One region of the Pseudoalteromonas nigrifaciens genome, then DNA from elsewhere that is predicted to be linked to it. Evidence: predicted binding sites of a transcription regulator. Region 1 holds the regulator's gene; the other holds the start of a gene.
What was found. Region 1 encodes sigma-54, which starts transcription at its own class of promoters, with help from an activator protein. Its sites were predicted from a motif close to GTTGGCACGNNNNTNGNNT; they were not measured.
Positions count from the first base shown of each region.

Region 2: PNIG_RS04090 (flagellar basal body rod protein FlgF) is a predicted target of sigma-54. The motif match lies at 5,396-5,414, and genes of this name have one in related genera.

Region 1 covers NZ_CP011036.1:2,970,912-2,978,587, reverse strand. The annotation lists gene yaaA (peroxide stress protein YaaA) at 1-67, shown strand, start outside; gene PNIG_RS14140 (mechanosensitive ion channel family protein) at 200-1,156, shown strand; gene mgtE (magnesium transporter) at 1,244-2,602, opposite strand; gene PNIG_RS14130 (HPr family phosphocarrier protein) at 2,750-3,022, opposite strand; gene rapZ (RNase adapter RapZ) at 3,066-3,911, opposite strand; gene ptsN (PTS IIA-like nitrogen regulatory protein PtsN) at 3,933-4,385, opposite strand; gene hpf (ribosome hibernation promoting factor) at 4,390-4,677, opposite strand; gene PNIG_RS14110 (RNA polymerase factor sigma-54) at 4,704-6,197, opposite strand; gene lptB (LPS export ABC transporter ATP-binding protein) at 6,267-6,992, opposite strand; gene lptA (lipopolysaccharide transport periplasmic protein LptA) at 6,989-7,534, opposite strand; gene lptC (LPS export ABC transporter periplasmic protein LptC) at 7,524-7,676, opposite strand, start outside.
Region 2 covers NZ_CP011036.1:861,137-868,812, forward strand. The annotation lists gene PNIG_RS04060 (chemotaxis protein CheV) at 1-780, shown strand, start outside; gene PNIG_RS04065 (CheR family methyltransferase) at 801-1,631, shown strand; gene flgB (flagellar basal body rod protein FlgB) at 2,261-2,668, shown strand; gene flgC (flagellar basal body rod protein FlgC) at 2,674-3,105, shown strand; gene PNIG_RS04080 (flagellar hook assembly protein FlgD) at 3,119-3,796, shown strand; gene flgE (flagellar hook protein FlgE) at 3,846-5,210, shown strand; gene PNIG_RS04090 (flagellar basal body rod protein FlgF) at 5,450-6,193, shown strand; gene flgG (flagellar basal-body rod protein FlgG) at 6,215-7,003, shown strand; gene flgH (flagellar basal body L-ring protein FlgH) at 7,020-7,676, shown strand, end outside.

The sequences.
Region 1 (7,676 bases):
TTATTTTAGCGCTGAAGCAAGTGTGAAAGAGCTTGAGCCAGTATTTTTACGCGATGAACAAAGCTAAAACTTAAACCTTTACCTAATCTATAAAAGCCATGCACAGCATGGCTTTTTTAATACTGGCGCTATACTTGCAATTGATATGCGAATTCAAGATTGATTCTAATCACATTATAAATCAATAGGTGCAAGTTACATGTTTAGTATTCCCTCAATTAGCGACGCCGAAAAACTTATCGAAGAAAAGCTCGGAGGGTGGTTTGATGTCGTTATAAGCCATATTCCTAATTTTATTGTGGCAGTTATTATTGTTATTCTATTTTCTATGCTGGCTCGCTTTGCCGGTAACTTAATGAAAAATTTATTACGCCGCTCCCTCGATTCAAAACAGATAGCTGATTTAATGGCTTCTATATTTAAAGTGCTGATATTAAGTGTAGGAGTGTTTATAGCACTGGATTTTATGGGCTTAAAAGGCACGGTAACGTCATTACTAGCTGGTGCCGGTATTGTTGGTTTAGCGATTGGTTTTGCATTTCAAGATATGACCGAAAACTTAATAGCAGGTATTGCTATGGGTATTCGTAAGCCATTTAAACCAGGTGATGTAATAAAAACTGATGATGTGTTTGGCTCTGTGCATTCAATAAACCTGCGTAATACACTAATAGAGAGCTTTTATGGGCAGCAAATACTAGTGCCTAATAAAATACTATTTAGAAATGTATTGCGAAACTACAGCACGCTAGGCGTTAGACGCATAGAAGTGCCGGTAAGAATTTCATTAACAGAAGACATAGAAAAAGCCGCAAACGTTATTGTGGATAAAATTAATCAATTTGAGTTTGTAATACGCCAAGATGAAACGGCCGTATACGCAGAGAGTTTTGGCGACAGTAGTATTAATTTATTATTGTGGTTTTGGATTAAATACCCTGGTGAGCCAGACTTTATGACAGTACGCCACAAAGGTGTTGTGGCAGTACAGCAAGCACTAAATGAGGCTGATATTCTTATCCCATTCCCAATACGCAGTTTAGATTTTGGGGTTAAAGGCGGCGAAAACCTCGATGCAATAATAAGTAATAAAGTAAATACACCATCGGCTGATCAAGAAGGAGCCGATGGCTCTACAGCCAATAAAGAAGGTTAAATAGCTTGAACGCTGGTTAAATTATATTGCGTAAAAGTTACTTTTAACCAGCGCGTATTTACACAGTAATATGCGCTGGTTTACTTATTAAACCAGCAACCAAGTTGCGGTGCCTAAAAAGGCAAATATACCTACTATATCGGTTACTGTAGTGAGTATTACACTGCCAGCAAGTGCAGGGTCTATTTTCATACGTTTAAGTATTATAGGAATACACGCACCCGCCACACCCGCAACAACTAAGTTCATAAACATTGCAAACGCCAGTACCGCGCCAAGCATTAAGTCCCATTGCCATAGGGCTATAACACTGGCAATTAAAACAGCCCATAAAATACCGTTTAATGCACCAATGGCGAGCTCTTTTATCATTACAAAACGTTGGTTAGTTTGGTTAATATGGCCCACTGCTATACCACGAATAACCAAGGTTAATGACTGGCTACCGGCCACCCCACCCATTGAGGGGACAATGCCGTTAAGCACGGCTAAAATAGGCAGTATTGCTAAAGTGCCTTCAAAAAAGCTGGCAACAAAAGCAGCTGCCAGAGCCGTTAATAAGTTAACACCTAGCCAAACAGAGCGTTTTTTTGAGCTTTTTAAAACCGGTGCAAAGGTATCTTCTTCATCATCAAGACCCGCTAAACCTAATAAGTGATGCTCTGCGTCTTCACGAATTACATCAACAATGTCATCGATAGTAACACGGCCAAGTAGCTGGGCGTTGTCGTCAACTACTGGGGCTGATATCCAGTTATGACGTTCAAATAACTGCGCCACTTCGCTTTCATCCATCGAAATAGGAATAGACTCACAGTCTTCATCCATTAGGTCGTGAACAATTTTTTCGGGCGAATTGGTTAGTAAGGTACTTAACGATAAAGCGCCTAAAAAACAGTTATGCTTATCGACAACGTAAAGGTCGTCGGTACCCTCAGGGAGTTCGCCGCGCAGACGAATGTAACGCAGTACCACATCTAGGGTTACATCAGGGCGAATGGTTACTGTATCTGTGTTCATCAGCGCGCCAGCAGAGCGTTCCTGATAGGAGAGTGCTTGCGTAGCACGTTCTCTATCTTGAATGTCCATGGCGCTAACCACGTCTTTATAAACCGTGTCAGGCAGGCTTCGCAGTACTTCACCTAAGTCATCGTGGCCCATGTCTTCAGTGGCAGCAGCAATGTGCTTAGGTTCCATTTGGGCAATAATGCCTAAACGTACATCTTCAGAGAGTTCTTCAAGAACATCACCTTGTACATCTGGATCAACTAATTGCCAGAGCAGGCGACGAACTTTATGCGGTGATGATTCTAGTAAAAGTGCGGTATCACAAGGAGCTGTTTTTGCCAGCATGCGCCTAACTTGAACAAACTGACCACTATTGAGTGACTTGGTCACTTGTTGTAATTGTTGTAGTGGGTAGTCTTGTTCGAAAGTTTCGGGCATTGGCGTCCTTAATTTATTTTTATAACGTTAGGGAAGAAGTTAGTCATTAACTTCGTTCAGTTTATCTTACTTTTTTTAGCCAAACTAGCTTAAGGTTTCACTAACCCTATATTTTAGCTCGTTTACTTGGTTTAAATAAAGTGCCTACTATTCTTGTTCGTTAAAGCGCTGCGCTATTAATTGGCCAACGGCATGTAAAGCATGCTCTGCATCGGGTCCTTCGCACACTACTTTTACTTCTTTACCTTGGCTGCTTTCTAGTAACATTAAAGCCAGTACGCTATCGCCAGCGGCTTCTTTTTCATCTTGAAATAAGGTAATAGATGCGTCAAATTGTACCGCTAATTGTGCTAATACGGTAGCAGCTCTAGCATGCAGGCCTAGCTTGTTTTTTATTAAAAATGTATTTTCTAAGCGCATAAGATACTCTACTTAAGCTGAACAGATGATTATTTAAATTGAATTATTTTTCTTGCTCGCGATGGCGAATTTTTACATTAGGGTGAGACATAGCAAAGCTTTCACCAATTGTTTGCGCTAAATAAACTGAGCGGTGCTGACCACCAGTACAACCAATAGCAATGGTTAAATAACTGCGATTATTACGCTCTAGGTGTGGTAACCACGTTTGTACAAAGGTTTGAATTTGCCAAGTGAATTTTTGCACAATACTATGACTAGCTAAATAATCTTTTACTGGTTGATCTAATCCAGTTAAAGGCTTGAGCTCCGGTTCCCAGTGTGGGTTTGGTAAAAAACGCGCATCAAAAACATAATCAGCACCTTTGGGAATACCATGCTTAAAGCCAAACGACTCAAAGGTAATGATAAGCTGTTTGTCTTTTTTACCGAGTATGGTTTCACGCATAGATTCAGCAAGTTGATGCACACTTAAATCGGTTGTATCAATGACATGATCAGCCCGCGTTACGAGTACATCGAGTAATTCTTTTTCCTTTTTTATTGCTAAATCTAGCGGTAGCGAATCAATCGAAAGCGGGTGCAAGCGACGTGTTTCTGAATAACGGCGGATTAACGTTTGATCGTCGCTATCTAAATAAAATAACGTTGGTTTAGCAAAGTCGGGCAAGTACTCAAGAATATCGTTAAACTGCTGCTGATCTTTAGGCAGGTTACGCACGTCTATACTAACGGCTATTTTATCGTAGTTATCAGAGACACTGCGCACTAATGAAGGCAGCAAATTTACCGGAATATTATCTACACAATAGTAACCTAAATCTTCTACAACACGTAAAGCAACTGACTTACCAGAACCTGATCGGCCACTTATAATAATTAATTCCATTTACCACCCCTTTATTAGTAACTAGGATTGATCCAAAATAACTTGGTATAACGCTTCATCAGACTTTGCCGCACGCAATTGCTTACAAAACTCTTTATCGTTTAGTTTATCAGCTATTGTGGCTAGTGTTTTCAAGTGCTGCTGGTTATCGCCATCGGGCACTATAAGCGCAACAAAAATATCAACTGGACGATTATCAATTGCATCAAAATTAATAGCGGTTTCGCTTATTAAAATTAAGGCAAGAGGCTCTTGTGCCCCGCTCATACGGCCATGTGGAATTGCTATTCCTCGGCCAATACCGGTACTACCTAGCTTTTCTCTTGCCAATAAAGCAGTGAGAATATCTTGCTGAGGTAAATACGGCATTTTTTTATGCGCGAGTTCACTGATGAATTCTAAAATTCTTTTTTTACTATTAAAAAGGACCACAGCTTTGCTGCAGTCCTGGCATATAAGTGAGCTTAATTTCATAGTGTTAGTGTCGAGCAAACTTCTCTTTGTGTTTAATTACTTGACGATCGAGTTTGTCAATCAACGAGTCAATGGCAGCGTACATATCTTGGTGTTCGGTCGATGCAAATAGCTCAGCGCCACTTACAAAAATTGTTGCTTCAGCTTTTTGACTTAATTTTTCTACATCGAGAATAACATGCACATTAGTTATGTGATCTGAGTGTCTTTGCAGCTTTGCAAATTTATTATTTACATAGTCTCTTAATGAGTCTGTAATGTCTACATGACGACCAGTTAAGTTTAGTTGCATCAGCATTTTCCTCTTTGTTGTACGTCTTAAATCAAGCTTTTACGTTGATTTGACGGGGGAATAGCCAGAGATTCGCGATATTTTGCAATTGTCCGTCTAGCTACTTTAATTCCTTGCTCAGCCAATATATCTGCAATCTTGCTATCACTCAATGGTTTGGCTAAGTTTTCTGCAGCTATCAACTTTTTAATCAGGGCACGTATGGCAGTTGATGAACATTCGCCACCATTTTCGGTGCTTACATGGCTTGAAAAAAAGTACTTAAGCTCAAAAATGCCACGTGGAGTGTGCATATATTTTTGCGTAGTGACCCGTGAAATAGTCGACTCGTGCATTTCAACTATTTCGGCAACATCGTTTAATACCATAGGTTTCATGGCTTCTGGGCCATGTTCAAAAAACGCTTGTTGCTGCTTAACAATACAATTAGTTACTTTCAGGAGTGTTTCGTTTCTACTTTCTAGGCTTTTAATAAACCATTTAGCTTCTTGTAAGTGCGAGCGAATAAATTGGCTGTCACCGCTGGATTTTACTGTACGAGACATAGCCGCATATTGGCTGTTAACACGTATTTTTGGCATGCTATCTGGGTTTAGCTCTACCACCCAACGGCCTTTTATTTTTTTAACAGACACGTCAGGTATAACGTATTCAGACTCTTCTCTGACAATAGTATCCGCAGGCTTAGGATTAAGCGTATGAATAAGTGTCATTATTTCTTTAAGCTCTTCTTCTTTGAGCTTAGTTTTTTTCATTAACGTACGATAGTCGCGAGCAGCGAGTAAATCGATATGATCAGTTAACACCATTTTTGTTTCGTTAATATAAGGGGTGTCTTTATCAAATTGATTTAATTGAATGCATAAGCATTCTTGCAAGCTGCGAGCTGCAATACCAACAGGATCAAATAATTGAATGCGCTTTAGCACTGCTTCTATTTCATCTAGTTCTACTTCGTGTTCGTCGTCAGTTTCTTGGTTAAAGCTTGCTAAAAGGTCTTCGCAACTGAGGGTTAAAATACCAGAGTCATCTACGGCTTCAACGATAGCTATGGCAATAGCTTCGTCGGTAGGGCTAAAAGGGGTGAGCTGTAATTGCCACATTAAGTATTCATGCAGGGTTTCGGTTGATGCACCTTGATAAATAGATTCATCTTCAGGCATTGGCCCTGATGAAGAGGCAGGCGCTGCGCTCATATATTCATCCCATGATACATCCATGGCCATGTCGTCGCTTATGGTGTCTTTATTTAGTGCTTCACCGCTATCTTGCTCATACTCGCTTGGGGTGTCGTCAGCAGAGGCGCTAACAGTAATGTCATCTGCTTTTTGCTCGTTTTTACCTGCTGATTCTTCCGTGTAATCTTGTTCATCAACTTCAAGTAATGGGTTGCTATCAAGTGCTTCTTGTATTTCTTGCTGGAGATCCAAGGTACTAAGCTGCAATAAGCGAATAGCCTGTTGCAGTTGCGGAGTCATTGTAAGTTGCTGGCCCATGCGCAGCTGTAATGATTGCCTCATTTATCTCTAACAATCCTTATAAATTGATATGATTAATCTTAGCAGATGCTTATAGTAATAACATAAATATTACAGTTTGAACTGCTCGCCTAAATAAACATCACGTACTGTTTTATCGTTTAATACAAATTCAGGAGTACCAGATGCAATTAGCTCCCCATGAGAAACAATGTAGGCTTTTTCACAAACATCAAGGGTTTCCCTTACATTGTGGTCGGTAATTAGTACGCCAATACCACGATTTTTAAGGTGTTCTATAATTTTTTTAATATCGAGTACTGAAATAGGATCCACGCCAGCAAAGGGCTCATCAAGCAATATAAATTTAGGATCTGCAGCTAAAGCACGTGCTATTTCTACGCGGCGACGTTCACCACCAGATAGCGCCATACCTAAGCTGTCGCGAATATGTTGCAGGCTAAATTCGTCCAATAAACTATTTAGGGTTTCTTCCCTGGCTTGTTTATTTAGTTGCTTACGCGTTTCTAAAATAGCCATTAAATTTTGATACACAGTGAGCTTTCTAAAAATAGAAGATTCTTGTGGTAAATAACCAATACCTAAACGAGCACGGCTGTGCATAGGAAGTAAGGTAATATCGTTATCATCAATTAATATTTTACCTTTGTCGCTAGGTACTAAGCCTACAATCATGTAAAAGGTAGTGGTTTTACCTGCGCCATTTGGGCCAAGTAAACCAACAATGCTACCAGCTTTTACTTCAAGTCCTACATTTTTAACAACTTCACGGCCTTTATAGCTTTTTGCTAATAGCTCTGCTTTTAATGTACTCATGGCTGACCTTTATTGAGTTTTTGTTCTTTTTTTACGTCTACAGGCACTAAAATAGTGTGTACCCGATCAGTTGAGTTTTCATCTTTTTCAGCACTTATAAGCTGTTGCTCTATATCATAAGTGATGCTTTTAGCCGTAATTTTTTGCCCAGCTTGAGAAATGTTTGCATCTCCTACCAGGGTTAAAAAACGTTTCGCTACATCGTAACGTACTTCGTTAGCGCTGGCGCTCATGACAGTGCCATCTGCTTGCTTTTCTTCAAAATATGCAGGGCTGCCCGTGGCAATTAATAGTTGTTTATTATCGCCAAGTTCGTCGCGCTTATGTACTTCTAAACGATCGGCGGTGATACGACGATTACCGTGAATTATCTCGACGTTTTTCTCAAAAATACCAACGTTTTCTTTTAGTTGGCCTTCTTGGCGGTCAGCACTAATAGAAATTTGATTAGCTAATGGGGAAGTACTTTGCTCTGCCGCATTACTATTAAATACAAGTATAAGCGATGGAATAATAAGTATTTTTGCAAGGTTATTGGTCATAATATAGTGTTCGCGTATGGTTAATTAGTTTTATCACCTCGGTTGTTAAATTGGCTTCAAGGCCTTTACCGGTGATCTTTAAATTCGGTCCAGTTATAATAACGGGCTGTTCGCTGCGCATAGTGAGTAGCATTATATCTAC
Region 2 (7,676 bases), 1.4 Mb from region 1:
CCAAAATCAAATGCTTACATTCGTGGTGTTGCCCATATTCGCGGCCAAACTATTTCGGTTATTGACCTTTCTATGGCTGTGGGTGGGCGTCCAATTGAAAATATTAAAGACAGTTTTATAATTATTGCTGAATATAATCGTACCGTTCAAGGTTTTTTAGTTGGCGGTGTAGAGCGTATTGTAAATATGAACTGGGAAAAAATAATGCCGCCACCGCCAGGTGCAGGCCGGTATTCTTACTTAACTGCTGTAACTGAAATAGAAAACGAATTAGTTGAAATTTTAGATGTAGAAAAAATATTAAACGAAATTTGCCCAGTTAATACCGAAGTAAGTGCCGATGTTGCGGCTACACAAGGTGACATTAAAAAAGATTTAGGCGAGCGAATTGTTTTTATTGCCGATGACTCAGCAGTAGCACGAAACCAAGTTAAGCGAGCATTAGAGCCACTTGGCGTTCAAACTGAGCTTGCCAAAAATGGTAAAGAAGCACTTAAGCGATTAAAAGAAATAGCCGAACATGACTGCGTAAACGATATTACAGAACGTGTAGGGTTACTTATTTCGGATGTAGAAATGCCTGAAATGGATGGCTATACATTAACCGCCGAAATAAAAGCGGATCCTAAATTGGCACCATTACATGTTATTTTACATACCTCGTTAAGTGGCGTGTTTAATCAGGCCATGGTTGAAAAAGTAGGTGCAGATGACTTTATTGCAAAATTTAATCCCGACGAACTCGCAACAGCAGTAAGAAAATGGGTTCATTGTGATTAATAAATATAGGTGTTATTGATTTGAATAGTAAAGATTTACAGCAAAGTGAATACGATCAATTTCGCTTATTTTTAGAACAACAGTGCGGTATTGTATTAGGCGAAAACAAACAATACTTGGTTAAAAGCCGTTTAGCGCCGTTAATGAAGCGATTTAATGTTGAGTCTTTGTCACAGCTAGTAAATAAAACCTTGGGTTTGCATGAGCGCCAATTACGCGCTGCAGTGGTTGATGCAATGACCACCAATGAAACCCTATGGTTTAGAGATCAATATCCGTTTGAGTTATTAAAAACTAAACTGTTTCCAGAGTTTAAAGGGCTTAACAGGCCATTAAAAATATGGTCTGCGGCAAGCTCTTCTGGTCAAGAACCATATTCAATTGCTATGTCGGTTGCTGAGTTTCAGACAAGTTCTCCTGGGGTTTTACGCATGGGAGCGCAAATAGTGGCTACCGATATATCAAATACTATGCTGGATATGTGTAAACACGCCGAGTATGACGCGTTAGCACTAGCAAGAGGGCTCTCGGCCGAACGCCGCAAAAAGTTTTTTAAAGACAGCGGCAATGGTATGGCTCAGGTTATCGACCCAATAAAAAAGCAGGTTAACTTTAGACACCTTAATTTACTCGACTCATACGCGCTTTTAGGCAAGTTTGATATTATATTTTGCCGCAATGTGTTGATTTACTTTGCACCAGAAGTAAAAGCAAAAATTATTGCTAAATTTTCTCAAGCACTTAATCCTAAAGGTTATTTACTTTTAGGTGCGTCGGAATCAATGAGCGGTTTAAGTAATGATTTTGATATGGTTAGATGTAATCCTGGTATTATTTACCAAAAGAAATAACTGCAAGTGTGAAGTGTGAGCAGTTTGCACATTTTAAGCATTATTTTAAACGACGCATTTAGCGTCGTTTTTCGTTTTAGCGATAAGCAAGTAATTAGCCAAGCTTTGTGTATTACCAAGCACTGTGTATAAGTTATAGCTTCGCACATCCCCTTATTTAAAGCGCATTGTGCCAATATGTTTAAGCGAACATACATATCCACAAAAAGGCTATGAAGTGCTGCACTTTAGAGAGGTAAAACCACTAGATTATGTGTTTAAATCACTGCTCAATTACCCTCATTGTTTTCTCTTTGTGCAAAATAATATTTAAATGCTTTATTCACAAAGAGGCTAAGAGGGCGCTGCGCTTTAGAGAAGAAAAAATAGATAAATTATCTGTTTAAATCACTGCTCATATACTCCCATTCGCATCCATTGTGCAAATGTGCTTTAGAGTTTTTAACTGCTGGCATTTTTATAATAACTTTATTGGCTCATATCAATTTACTTATTGCCTTAAAATCTCCCTAAAACCTGCACTTTAAATAGCTATATTTAATCAGCTTAGTAAATAACTTTAAACAAAAATTAGTTAAATGGCTTATTTCTTGCTTTGTTCAAGCTAAGTCAATTTTTTGGAGATGGTTATGGCTATCAGTTTTGATAAAGCGCTTGGTGTGCACCCGCACGCTATGTTGATCCGTTCGCAAAGAGCCGAAATGCTCGCTACCAATATCGCTAATGCTGATACGCCGGGCTATAAAGCAAAAGATATAGACTTTGCCTCTGCACTAAAAACGGCAAAGTCACACCAACAAGGCGGCAATAGTATGGTCAGAACCAACAGTAAACACATTGCCGGTGGTAGTAAAGAAGTAGGTGGTTCAGAAATGTTTCGTAATGCAAATCAACCAGATACAGGTGATGGCAACTCGGTTGATATACAGGTGGAACGAAACTTGTATGCACAGAATGCTATGGAGTATCAGGCCAGCTTGCAATTTTTAAGCGGCAGATTTAAAGGTCTGAAAAAAGCACTCGGTAGCCAAGGATAATAATTATGAGTTTATATAATGTTTTTGATATTGCTGGTTCTGGTATGAGCGCACAAAATGTGCGTTTAAACACCACCGCAAGTAATATTTCTAATGCGAATACTATTAGTTCTTCTCAGGATAAAACTTACCGAGCGCGACAACCTGTATTTGCTGCTGAGCTTACTAAAGCTTCAGCATCAGCAAGTAATCCACAGGGCTCCGCTGTTGGCGTTAAAGTATTAGGCATTGTTGAGAGCAACAAACCATTACAAATCGAATATAACCCAAACCATCCAAGTGCGGATGAAAATGGCTATATCTATAAACCCAACGTTAATGTTGTTGAGGAGATGGCAAACATGATTTCTGCCTCTCGTTCGTATCAAACAAATGTGCAAGTTGCCGATGCAGCAAAGCAAATGTTAAGTAAAACACTGCTGCTAGGCCAGCGGTAACAGAGGGTAGGTTATGAGTAACGATATTAGTACATCTTCATCCTATTTAGACTCTTTACGGTGGCAAGAAAAACAAGCAGCCAGTAAAGACAAGAGTGATGCGTTAACCCAAGAAGATTTTTTCTCATTACTAACGCAGCAACTGTCGTTTCAAGATCCGAGTAAACCGGCTGATAACGATCAGATGATTGCGCAAATGACTAGCTTTACTATGGCTGAGGGAATTTCAAATTTAAACTCTAACTTTGAAGCTTTAGCTGCATCAATGACATCAAATTCAGCACTGCAAGCATCTACATTAGTAGGCAAGCAGGCGCTTTTAGAGTCTGACACATTAGATTTAAATGAAGCAGGTGATGCACGAGGCTCAGTTGTTGCCGAAAAGCCAGTTGAAAGCTTAAAGCTTAGAATTGAAGATGAGTCTGGGCAGTTAGTTAGAACCATAGATTTAGGCTCGCAACCAGCTGGTGCAGTGCGTTTTGCATGGGATGGTAAAAACGAAGCGGGTGAGCGCCTACCTCCTGGCGAATATAAAATTAAAGCTGAGGGGAGTACTAATGGTGAGTTTTCGAGCCTGCCAATTGCTACCTTTAAAAATATTGAGAGTGTTAATATTAATGGTGCAAATGGCATCATTATTAACACTAAAGAAGGTGCGGTTAGGCTGACTGATGTTGCAGAAATCGCGTAAAAGATTCATTAGCCAGCGGGCTAAAAATTAAATAGTTTAGAGGTCAATTATGAGCTTCAATATTGCATTATCCGGCCTTGCTGCCGCACAAAAAGATTTAAACGTTACGGCAAATAATATAGCCAACGTAAATACTACGGGTTTTAAAGAGTCGCGCGCAGAATTTGCTGACGTGTATGCATCGTCGGTATTTAGTTCGGGTAAAACAAAAAATGGTGACGGCGTGCAAACGACTATGGTTGCACAACAATTTCATCAAGGATCATTACAGTTTACCAATAACTCGTTAGATTTAGCGATTACCGGTGAAGGTTACTTTGCAACCAGCCAAGACCTAGGCGCGCAAGATTTTACTTACACACGTGCCGGCGCATTTAAGTTAAACAAAGACAACTTTGTGGTAGATGCAAATGGCAGCTTTTTACAAGGCTTTCCGGTTGACCCTTCAACAGGCGATACTACATCAGTGAGTTTAAGCACTTCATCGGCTTTACAAATACCTGACTCGTCAGGATCGCCGCGTGCTACTTCAAGCGTGTATAGCTCGTTTAATTTAGACTCACGATCAATTGCACCTACAATTGCGTTTAACCCTACCGAAAGTGCAACTTATAATTCATCAACCTCAACAACCGTGTATGACTCACTCGGTGAGCCACATGTATTGCAGCTATTTTTTGTGAAAAGCGACCCTGCAGTACCCGGTAATGAAAATCAATGGAGCGTACATTCAACACTTGATGGTAAATCCTTTGGTGCCAATGGGGTTGAGCAAACAGTAGCTCCGTACACTCCTATGACTACTTTTCAGTTTGACTCAAGTGGCTTACCGCAAAGTACAGACGGCACGCCAAACGTAAGTAACACTTTTAATCCATTGTCTATTGCAGCTGGTGGCGGTGGTACAGCGGGGCTTTCTGATTTATTAACCAATGGCGCTACCTTCCCAGCGCCTGTTGAAATTAACTGGCGTGATGAAACCGGTACAGCTAATAAAATACCTACTCAATACGCAAGTCGCTTTGAAGTAAAAGCACTTGAGCAAGACGGTGCAACGGTTGGCCGTTTAGCGGGTATTGATATTGGCGCCGACGGTAAAGTTGTGGCTTCGTACAGTAATGGCGACTCAACATTTTTAGGCCAAGTGGCTATGGTGCGTTTTTCAAACTCGCAAGGTTTACAACAAGTGGGCAGCACAGGTTGGAAAGCGAGTATAGCGTCAGGCGAGCCTATTGCTGGTGAACCAGGCTCTGGCACATTAGGTAATATCAACTCATCAGCGCTTGAGCAGTCAAACGTAAACTTAACTAACGAACTAGTTGATTTGATTAGCGCACAGCGTAATTTCCAAGCAAACTCGCGAGCGCTGGAAGTTAACTCAACAATTCAGCAAAGTATTCTGCAAATTAGATAAAGCACAATTTATTAATTTGAATATTCAAGGCTGCTTAATTGCAGCCTTTTTTGTTTATAAGATCAGGTTTGAGGCGTCAGGTATCAACCTAGAACCTAGCCCCTAGAACCTCATCCCTATAATTTCTGCAGCTACCGGCGGTATACCACATTGCTTGGCGGTGCAGTTTTACTGCTGTATTTAACAATGGCGCATATATTGCATTTGTTCTTACAGAGATTTTTAAGTGAGTCGATGTTATGGATAAAATGGTCTACATTGCCGCGTCTGGCGCTAAGCAAAGCTTAATGGGGCTTGCCCTTAAAGCCAATAATTTGGCGAACGCAAACACTACAGGTTTTAAAGCCGACTTTGCCCAAGCTCGATCTATGCAAGCGTTTGGTGAAGGTTTGCCATCGCGGGTGTTTTCTATGGAAGAGCGCCCAGGTTCAAACATGACATCGGGTGGCATACAGCAAACCGGTCGCGAGCTCGACATTGCCATGAGCGATAACGCCTGGCTGAGTGTACAAGACGCCTCCGGCAACGAAGCTTATACAAAAGTAGGTACGCTTAATATTACCGCCGAAGGCATGTTAGTTACCAGCGGTGGTCGTCAAGTAATTGGCGAAGGCGGCCCTATTATTTTGCCAGTCCCGATTGAAAAAATAGAATTTAGTAAAGACGGTGCCATACAAGTACGCCCACAAGGCGCGCCGGCTAACTTTTTAGAAGAGGTTGATCGTTTAAAAGTGGTTGAGGCAAATAACTCAACACTTGAAAAAGGTAACGATGGTTTATTTAGACCAAAACCAAATCAAACGGTTGAAACCTCAGCTAACGTACAAGTGATAAGCGGCGCATTAGAAATGTCGAACGTTAATCCGGTACACGAAATGGTCGATATGATCAGCCATCAACGCCAATTTGAATTACAAGTAAAGCTAATGAAAACAGCAGAAGAAATAGATCAATCGCAAGATCAGCTGTTGCGCATAGTTTAACTTTAAAATGAGGACACGATTATGAATCCAGCATTGTGGATCAGTAAAACTGGGCTTGACGCCCAACAAACCGACATTTCGGTTATTTCAAATAACTTAGCCAACGCCAGTACGGTTGGTTATAAAAAAAGCCGCGCCGTTTTTGAAGATTTACTTTACCAAAACATTAATCAGCCAGGCGGTCGCTCATCGCAAGATACCGAAATGCCATCAGGTTTAATGCTAGGTGCTGGTGCTAAAGTGGTAGCTAACCAAAAAAACTTTTCGCAAGGTAATATGCTAACTACTGAAAATTCACTAGATTGGATGATTTCTGGTTCAGGCTTTTTTGAAGTATTGCAGCCAGATGGCAATATTGCTTATTCGCGCAACGGACAATTTACCACCGATGGCGACGGGCGAGTTGTAACCTCGGGTGCCGGTTATGTAGTTCAACCTGAAATGAACGTACCCGACGACGCGCAATCAATAACTGTATCGCAAGACGGTGAAGTGTCTGTACGTGTTGCAGGGCAGGCCGATAACGTGGTTATTGGACAAATTACCATTAGTGACTTTATTAATCCGTCGGGCCTTGAGCCTATAGGGCAAAACCTTTACACCGAAACTGCGGTAAGTGGCGCGCCGGTGCAGGGTAACCCTGGGGTTGATGGGCTAGGCACTATTATTCAAGGCTCACTAGAAACGTCAAACGTAAACGTAACCGAAGAGTTGGTAAACCTAATAGAAACCCAACGTGTTTACGAAATGAACTCAAAAGTAATTTCGGCAGTTGATGAAATGATGAGCTACATCAATCAGCAATTATAATATTTTAGAGGTTATTATGCGCAATATTATATTATTTGCAGCGGGTACTTTATTGTTAAGTGGCTGTGTGTCTACACAAAATAGTGATGTAGTACAAGACGATCCTTACTACGCACCCATGTACCCAGAACCCAATGTTGAACCGGCAGTTGCTAATGGCTCACTGTTTAATACGTATTTATCGAACGACTTATACGCTGATAAAAAAGCACTGCGTACCGGCGATATAATTACGGTTAAATTGCAAGAATCTACGCAAGCCTCTAAAGCGGCAAAAACAGAAACTGATAAACAGTCAGACGCAAAACTCGACCCCGTTATTGGTTTAGGCGGATTACCGGTAAATATTGGCGGCGACAGCATTCAATTTGGTATTGGCAGCGACGCGTCATTTAAAGGCGACTCAAAATCAAATCAGTCAAATAGTTTAGCCGGTGATATATCGGTAAATGTAATGCGTGTTTTACCTAATGGTAACTTAGTTATTCGCGGCGAAAAATGGCTAACGTTAAACTCAGGCGAAGAATTTATTCGTTTAGAGGGATTAGTAAGGCCAGAAGATGTAACTGCAGACAATACCGTACAGTCAAATAGAATTGCTAATGCACGAATTCAATATTCGGGCAAAGGGCAAACTCAAGAAGCACAAAGTGCCGGTTGGCTAACACGCTTT